DNA from 2 places in the Streptomyces sp. NPDC006997 genome. Region 1 is predicted to be linked to the other one. Evidence: riboswitches for the same ligand, from Rfam matches in the RefSeq annotation. Region 1 holds a riboswitch; the other holds the start of a gene.

Region 1 (4,174 bases):
CGAGCAGCGCCCACTGCCCGGCGCCCCGGGGCCGTCGCGCGGTGGTGGCGGCGTCCACCAGGCGCAGCGCGCTCTCCCGCCGCCGTACGGTCCAGGCGTGCACGGCGAGCACCGCGCCGACCGCCGCGAACTGCACGAGCGTCAGCACGGCGGCGGTGGACAGGTCGAAGATCTCGGAGGTCTGCCGGTAGATCTCCACCTCCAGGGTGGAGAAGGTGGGCCCGCCGAGGATCTGCACCACCCCGAAGGAGGTGAAGGTGAACAGGAACACCATCAGCGCGGCGGCGGCCACCGCGGGCCCGAGAGCGGGGAGCGTCACCTTCCGCCACGCCCGCAGCGGCGACGCGCCGAGCATCCGCGCCGCCTCCTCCTGTCGTGGGTCCAGCTGCGCCCACAGCCCGCCGACGGTCCGCACGACGACGGCGTAGTTGAAGAAGACGTGCGCGAGCAGGATCGCCCAGACGGTGGTGTCCAGCCGTACGCCCCACCACTCGTCGAGCAGCCCCCCGCGCCCGACGAGCGCGAGGAACGCCGTACCGACGACGACGGTCGGCAGCACGAACGGCACGGTGACGACGGCCCGCAGCACCTGCTTGCCGGGGAAGTCGAGGCGCGCGAACACATAGGCGCCGGGCAGTGCGACCACCAGGGTCAGCACGGTGGAGACCACCGCCTGCCAGGTGGTGAACCACAGCACGTGCCGGATGCCGGGGTCCGCGAGGACGTCCCAGAGCCGCCCGAACTCCCAGCCGTCGCCCCCGGCCCGCAACCCGCGCGAGACGATGGCGACGACCGGGTAGGCGAAGAAGATCCCGAAGAACGCGACGGGCAGGGCGAGCAGCCCCAGCCGCGCCGCGTTGCTCCGAACCCGTGGGCTCACTTCAGGACGAGCGAGGTCCACGACTTGACCCACTGGTCGCGGTGGTCGGCGATCTTCGCCGGGTCCATGGTGTGCGGGTCCTCGGCCTGCGGCCCGTACTCAGCGAACTCCTCGGGCACCTGGACGCCCTCCCGCACGGGATAGACGAACATGTTCAACGGCATGTCCCCCTGGAACTTCTCCCCCACCAGGAAGTCGATGAGCGCCTTGCCGCCCTCGCTGTTGCGGGCGTTGCTGAGCAGGCCCGCGTACTCGACCTGCCGGAAGCAGGTGTCGGCGGCCACCCCGGTGGGCGCGGTCTCGGGCCGCGGGTCGGCGAAGATCACCTCGGCGGGCGGCGAGGAGGCGTAGGACACGACCAGCGGTCGCTCCCCGCCCGCCTCCTTGCCTCCGGCGGACCCGGAGAACTCCTCGTTGTACGCCTGCTCCCAGCCCTCGACCACCTTCACACCGTTGGCCTTGAGCTTCTCCCAGTAGTCGGACCAGCCGTCGTCCCCGTACTCGGCCGCGGTGCCGAGCAGGAAGCCGAGCCCCGGCGAGGAGGACGAGGCGTTCTCGGTGACGAGGAGGTCCTTGTAGGCGGGCTTGACGAGGTCGTCGTACGACGTCGGCGGGGCGAGGTCGTGCTTCTCGAAGTACGCCTTGTCGTAGTTGACGCAGATGTCGCCGGTGTCGACCGGGGTGACCCGGTCCCCGCCCTCGGCGGGCCGGTACGCGGCCTCGACCTGGTCGGCGTCCTTCGCCTCGTACGGCTGGAACAGCCCGTTGTCGAGGGCGCGCGACAGCAGCGTGTTGTCGACGCCGAAGAGGACGTCGCCCTGCGGGTTGTCCTTGGTGAGGATCGCCTTGTTGACGGCCTGCCCGGCGTCGCCGTCGGTGAGGACCTTCACCCGGTAGCCGGACTGCTCCTCGAAGGCGGCGAGGACGTCCTTGGAGACGGCCCACGAGTTGTGGCTGACGAGCGTGACGGTCCTGCTCCCGGACGCCGACTCGTCGTCCGACGACGACCCGCACCCGGTGACCACGACGAGCCCGAGCCCGAGCCCGACGGCCAGGATCCCTGCGTACTTCCTGTTCACTGATTCCTCCTGGGATGGACCAGGAGAAGACGCGGCCCTGCCCGGGACCTCGGAGGGTCCCGGGCAGGGCGCAACAGCTTGAGTGGTGACCGATCTCCCTACCCAGAATGACCTGGGCCAGGTTCGGAGGGTCTGCGGCCGCGATGCCGCACTCTCAGCGCTGTGGCGCTCCCCTGTCGGAATATGAAGATGTGTTCCTACGGCGGTCAGGTTACCGCTCGGTGGCGGCGAGCTGTCCACACGCCCCGTCGATCTCCTGCCCCCGGGTGTCCCGGATGGTCACCGGCACACCGTGCGCGGCGATCGCCTCGACGAACGCCTTCTCGTCCTCGGGCCGCGAGGCGGTCCACTGGGACCCCGGGGTCGGGTTCAGCGGGATGAGGTTGACGTGCACGGGCTTGCCCCGCAGCAGCCGCCCGAGCCGGTCCCCGCGCCACGCCTGGTCGTTGATGTCCCGGATCAGCGCGTACTCGATGGACAGCCGCCGCCCCGACTTCTCGGCGTACTCCCACCCGGCGTCCAGCACCTCCCGCACCTTCCACCGCGTGTTCACCGGCACGAGCGTGTCCCGCAGCTCGTCGTCCGGCGCGTGCAGCGAGATGGCCAGCCGGCACTTGAACCCCTCGTCGGCGAACCGGTGGATGGCGGGCACCAGCCCGACCGTCGACACGGTGATCCCACGCTGCGACAGCCCGAGGCCGTTCGGCTCCGGATCGGTGAGCGCGCGGATGGCACCCACGACCCGCTTGTAGTTGGCGAGCGGCTCGCCCATCCCCATGAAGACGATGTTCGACAGCCGCGCCGGACCCCCGGGGATCTCCCCGTCCCGCAGCGCCCGCATCCCGTCGACGATCTGGTGCACGATCTCCGCGGTCGACAGGTTCCGGTCGAGCCCCGCCTGCCCGGTCGCACAGAACGGGCAGTTCATCCCGCACCCCGCCTGCGAGCTGATGCACATGGTCACCCGGTCCGGGTACCGCATCAGCACCGACTCGACGAGCGTCCCGTCGAACAGCCGCCACAGCGTCTTGCGGGTGGTGTCCGCGTCCGTCGACAGATGCCGTACGACGGTCATCAGCTCCGGGAACAGCGCGTCCTTCAGCTTCTCCCGCGACGCGGCGGGGATGTCGGTCCACTGCTCGGGCGCGTACGCGTACCGCGCGAAGTAGTGCTGCGAGAGCTGCTTGGCACGAAACGGCTTCTCCCCGACCTCCGCCACCGCCTCCTTACGCTCGGCGGGCGACAGATCAGCGAGATGCCGCGGCGGCTTCTTGGCTCCGCGGGGGGCGACGAAAGTGAGTTCTCCGGGTGCAGGCATAACACGTCCAGTGTGGCAGATCATCCGTGGGGGCCCAGGCCAGAGGGGGGTGGGGGTGGTCACCCGCGGGTATCGCCTGTCAGCGTTGGTCGGCTTCGGACGGCCCAGGGACGGCCCAGGACTCAGCCGGCCCCCGACCGGCCGTGCCCAGGCAGCGGCGCCACCGCCCGTCACTCCACCTGCACGGGAGCGACCGGGAGCTGTTCCCTGTAGGGCCATGTGAAGGTGCGGTCGGGTTCGAGGTGGGCGTCCCCCCAGTGGATGGCATGGATGCCGTTCTCGGCGTCGGCCGTGAAGAACACACAGACCAACCTGGTGGAAGCTCCCAGCTCCTCGAAAACTTCGTGCAGCCCCAGGTACTCCTCGGTCGCCAGGTCCTCATCGACGTCGAACAGGCCTTCCGGAGGCTGCGGCCCGTGCGCCCGGAACAGCCGGTGCCGAGTGGGCGACGCGTTGGCCGGCAGCCTGGCTCGGTCCAGGGGCCTCGGCCGGCCCGCGTACCGGAACGGGAAGAGTGCGTGATCGTTGATCACCGCGTACTCGTACCCGCGCACGTCCCGCACGGCTTCCCCCAGCTCCCGCGCCGTCTCCGCCAGGTTCTCGCGCACCACCCCCGCAAGGGCGACACCGTACGGACTCCGCTTCTTCAGTCCCGCGGCGACGTGCGCGGCATGAGCCTTCCCGTGCGCCTTGGCCAACTGCACCGGGACAGCAGCAGCAAGCGCGTCGGCATGCCGCCCAAACCGCTCGACGGCCCAGGCCGACGGCCCTACCGGATAGCCACCCAACACCGACATGCAGTGCTCCCTCCCCCAGGTCCGCGCCTCTGAACTGTGTGACACGCACACGAAGGGCGCACAAGGGGGCGATCTAGCCAGGACGCGGCGGCACACGCTC
Region 2 (4,174 bases), on a different contig from region 1:
ACTCCATGGCCAGGTAGACGTACGGCCCGTCGGTCCCCTGGTCGAACACCTGGACGACGTTGGGGTGGGCGAGCCGGGCGACCGACTTGGCCTCCCGGATGAAGCGCTCGACGAAGGTGCCGTCCGCCGCGAGCGACGTGTGCATCACCTTGACCGCGAGGACACGGTCGAGCCGGGTGTCCACGGCCCGGTAGACGGTCGCCATCCCACCGACGGCGATGCGCGCCTCGATGCGGTAGCGGCCGTCGAGCACCTGCCCGACGAGAGGGTCCTGAAGGGTCGTGTCCACGCAGGTGAGTGTACGAGGACCCACCGACAGCCCCGCCCGCCTGCGTCAAGATCGCACCAGACCTGAGGCACACCTGTGACGCAACGCACGCATGTACGGCAGGGACGGCGTACGAGGGCGGCCAGCCGCCGACGGCGCGGGTTCAGAACGCGGGCCGTTCGGGATCAAGAACCGCCACGCCCTCCGCGGGAGAGGACGCCTCGGCGAACCGCCGCCGCGGAATCCGTCCCGCCCGCCACGCCAGCCGCCCCGCCTCCACCCCGTGCCGCATCGCGTCGGCCATCAGCACCGGCTCCTGCGCCCGCGTCACCGCCGACGCCAGCATCACCCCCGCGCACCCCAGCTCCATCGCGAGCGCCACGTCCGACGCCGTACCGGCCCCCGCGTCGAGGATCACCGGCACCCCGGCCCGCTCCACGATCAGCTCGAAGTTGTGCGGGTTGCGGATGCCGAGCCCCGACCCGATCGGCGACCCCAGCGGCATGACCGCGGCACACCCCACCTCCTCCAGCCTCCGCGCCAGCACCGGGTCGTCGTTGGTGTACGGCAGCACCGTGAACCCGTCGTCGACCAGCGTCTCCGCGGCGTCCAGCAGCGCGACCGGGTCCGGCAGCAGCGTCCGCTCGTCGGCGATGACCTCCAGCTTCACCAGGTCCGTGCCGAGCGCCTCCCGCGCGAGCCGCGCCGTCAGCACGGCCTCACCGGCGGTGAAGCACCCCGCGGTGTTGGGCAGCACCCGGATGCCCAGCCGGTCCAGGACGGACAGCACGGAACCCCGTACGGACGGGTCCACGCGGCGCATCGCGACCGTCGTCAGCTCGGTCCCGGAGGCGACCAGCGCGCGCTCCAGCACCTCCAGGCTGGGCGCCCCGCCGGTGCCCATGATCAGCCGGGACGTGAAGGCCGTACCGCCGAGGACGAAGGGATCGTCGGCCATGGTCAGCCTCCTTGGACGGCGGTGAGGACTTCGACCCGGTCGCCGTCGGCCAGCGGCGTCGTGGGCCACTGCGCGCGCGGGACGACGGTCTCGTTGAGGGCGGCGGCCACTCCGGACGGCGCCGCGGTGAGCGTCCTGACGAGGACGTCGAGAGCCGTGCCGGGCGCGACGCTCCGGGGCTCCCCGTTGACGGAGATGTGGACGGAGGTGGTCATACCGGCTGCTCCGTGAGTGCGGTGGGGACCGCGGCCTCTTCCGTGAAGCGCCGCGGGGTGAAGGGCCGGGCCACCTCGGGCAGCTCCCCGGTGGTCAGCACGTGCGCCATGGCGTCCCCGGTGACGGGCGTGAGCAGAACGCCGTTGCGGTAGTGCCCGGTGGCCAGCAGCAGCCCGTCCAGCGCGGTCGGGCCGAGCAGCGGCGCGTTGTCGGGGGAGGCGGGGCGCAGTCCCGCGCGGGTCTCCGTCAGCGGCAGTTCGGTGAGGCCCGGCACCAGCTCGTGCGCGTCGCGCAGCAGCTCGTACACCCCGCCCGCGGTCACCATGGTGTCCCAGCCGAGTTCCTCGCTGGTGGCGCCGATGACGAGTTCGCCGTTCTCGCGCGGCACCAGGTAGACGTGGCTGCCGCGGACCACCGCGCGGACGGTGCGGCTGAGGAACGGCGCGTACCGCCGCGGCACCGTCAGCCGCAGCACCTGCCCCTTCACCGGCCGTACGGGAGGCAGTACGGCGTCCGGGACGCCCGCGAGTCGCCCGCTGAGGCTGCCCGCGGCAAGGACCACCTGACCGGCGGTCAGCGCGTCGCCGTCCCGCGTGAGCACGCCGGTGGCCCGGTCCCGGGCGACGGTGAGCCGCTCGGCCCAGGTGCGGTGGAAGACCACGCCCGCCCGCTCACAGGCGGCCACCAGCGCCGCCGAGAGCCGCCGCGGGTCGATCTGGTGGTCGCCGTCCACCCGCAGCCCGCCGCGCACGCCCGGCGCCAGCATCGGCTCCAGACGGCGGCAGTCCCGGCCGGACAGCCACTCCGACTCCAGGCCCGACTGCCGTTGCAGGGCGTGCAGTTCGCGCAGCTGGGCGCGGTCGTCGGCGTCCAGCGCGACGGCGAGGGTGCCGTTGCGGCGGTAGCCGAGGTCGTGGCCGGTGAGGCCGGTGAGTTCCGCCGCGAAGTCGGGGTAGCGGCGGGCGGAGGCGAGGTTCAGACCCAGCAGGGTCTGCTCGCCGTAGTGGAGTTCGGTGACGGCGGCCAGCATCCCGGCCGCCACCTGCGCGGCCCCGCCCCCCGGTTCGGGATCCACGACCGCGGTGGTGAGCCCGCGCTGCGCGGCCCGCCACGCGGTGACCAGCCCGATGACTCCGCCCCCGATGACGAGGACGTCTGACGTATGCGACATGGGCGTCCAGCCCCTCCCTTCGCCGGCATGACCCGGATCAGGTTCGTACGGTCGGAGGCCGCCAGCCTCCCTCTCAGCCCGGTGCGTCCGGGCTCCCGCGAGTGCTTTACGTTGGCGACCACCCTAGCCGTTGTCCTCACGTCTCTGTAAGGGAGCCTCCCCATGCCGCGCTCGCTCGACGGCCTCGTCCTCGCCCCGGTCGCCGACCAGGCCCCAGGTCAGGTCGGCACCCGCACCCGGTTCACGTACCACGAGAAGGACGGTGAGATCTGGGCGGAGTACGCGGGCGGGGACGTCGTACGCGGTCATCTGGTGGGCACCCGGGACGGGGACCGCCTGGACTTCCGCTACGTCCAGCTCAAGGAGGACCGGACGACGTCCTGCGGGCACTGCGTGTCGACCGTCGAGGAACTGCCCGACGGTCGGCTGCGGTTGGCGGAGACCTGGGAGTGGGAGTCCCAGGAGGGCAGTGGCACCAGCGTTGTGGAAGAGGTCACGGAGTACGCCTCCTGACCGGCCGTTCGGCAGGTGTCTATGGTGATCAGGTGAGTGAGCAGACGCAGGCACGGACAGGGTCCACGCCGGGGCACGTGGTCGTCGTGGGCGCGGGCATGGCCGGGGTGCAGACCGCGGTCGCCCTGCGCGAACGGGGCTTCACCGGCGCCGTCACGCTGATCGGCGCGGAGCCGCACCAGCCCTACGACCGGCCGCCGCTGTCCAAGGCCGTGCTGCTCGGCAAGGCCGAGGACTCCGCCTTCGACGTCGACTTCGAGGCGCTCGGCATCGAGCTGCGGCTCGGCCGCGAGGTCCTCGGCGTGCGCCCCGCCGACCACGAGCTGGACACCGGCGCCGGGCCCGTCCCGTACGACGTCCTGGTCCTCGCGACCGGCGCCGGACCCGTGCCGCTGCCGGGCGCGGAGGGCGTGCCCGGGGTGCACCTGCTGCGCACCCTGGACGACGCCGAGCGGCTGCGGCCGGTGCTGGCCCGGCAGCACGACATCGTGGTCGTCGGCGCGGGCTGGATCGGCGCGGAGTTCGCCACCGCCGCCCGCGAGGCGGGGTGCGCGGTGACGGTCGTGGAGGCCGCGGAGCGCCCGCTCGCCGGCTCGCTGCCCGCCGAGGCGGCCGTGCCGATGGCGTCCTGGTACGCCGACAGCGGGGCCGTACTGCGCACGCACGCGCGCGTGGCGCACGTCGAGCCCGGCGTCGTGGTGCTCGCCGACGGCTCCCGGCTGCCCGCGGACGCCGTGGTCGTCGGCATCGGCGCCCGCCCCGCCACCGCCTGGCTCGCCGGGTCCGGCATCGAGCTGGGCGCCTGGGGCGAGGTGGTCGCCGACGACCGGCTGCGCGCCTCCGTGCCCGACGTGTACGCGGTCGGGGACTGCGCGTCCTTCCCGTCCGGCCGGTACGGGGAACGGCTCCTCGTCCACCACTGGGACAACGCCCTCCAGGGCCCCCGCACGGTCGCCGCGGACATCGTCGGAGACGCGCCCGCCGCCTACGACCCGGTGCCGTACTTCTGGTCCGAGCAGTTCGGGCGGTTCGTGCAGTACGCGGGCCA

What was found. A riboswitch is a leader RNA that binds a small molecule or an ion and turns the genes downstream of it on or off. The one in region 1 is predicted to bind thiamine pyrophosphate.
Region 2: another riboswitch for thiamine pyrophosphate. It lies ahead of thiO (glycine oxidase ThiO); the one in region 1 lies ahead of ABZ659_RS00975 (thiamine ABC transporter substrate-binding protein).

What each region holds. Positions count from the first base shown of each region.
Region 1 is NZ_JBEYHH010000001.1:207,038-211,211, reverse strand. It holds gene ABZ659_RS00980 (iron ABC transporter permease) at 1-901, opposite strand, end outside; gene ABZ659_RS00975 (thiamine ABC transporter substrate-binding protein) at 877-1,959, opposite strand; TPP riboswitch at 2,037-2,144, opposite strand; gene rlmN (23S rRNA (adenine(2503)-C(2))-methyltransferase RlmN) at 2,171-3,277, opposite strand; gene ABZ659_RS00965 (hypothetical protein) at 3,448-4,074, opposite strand.
Region 2 is NZ_JBEYHH010000025.1:93,389-97,562, forward strand. It holds gene pknB (Stk1 family PASTA domain-containing Ser/Thr kinase) at 1-289, opposite strand, end outside; gene ABZ659_RS24430 (thiazole synthase) at 432-1,226, opposite strand; gene thiS (sulfur carrier protein ThiS) at 1,229-1,441, opposite strand; gene thiO (glycine oxidase ThiO) at 1,438-2,613, opposite strand; TPP riboswitch at 2,611-2,722, opposite strand; gene ABZ659_RS24445 (hypothetical protein) at 2,776-3,126, shown strand; gene ABZ659_RS24450 (FAD-dependent oxidoreductase) at 3,159-4,174, shown strand, end outside.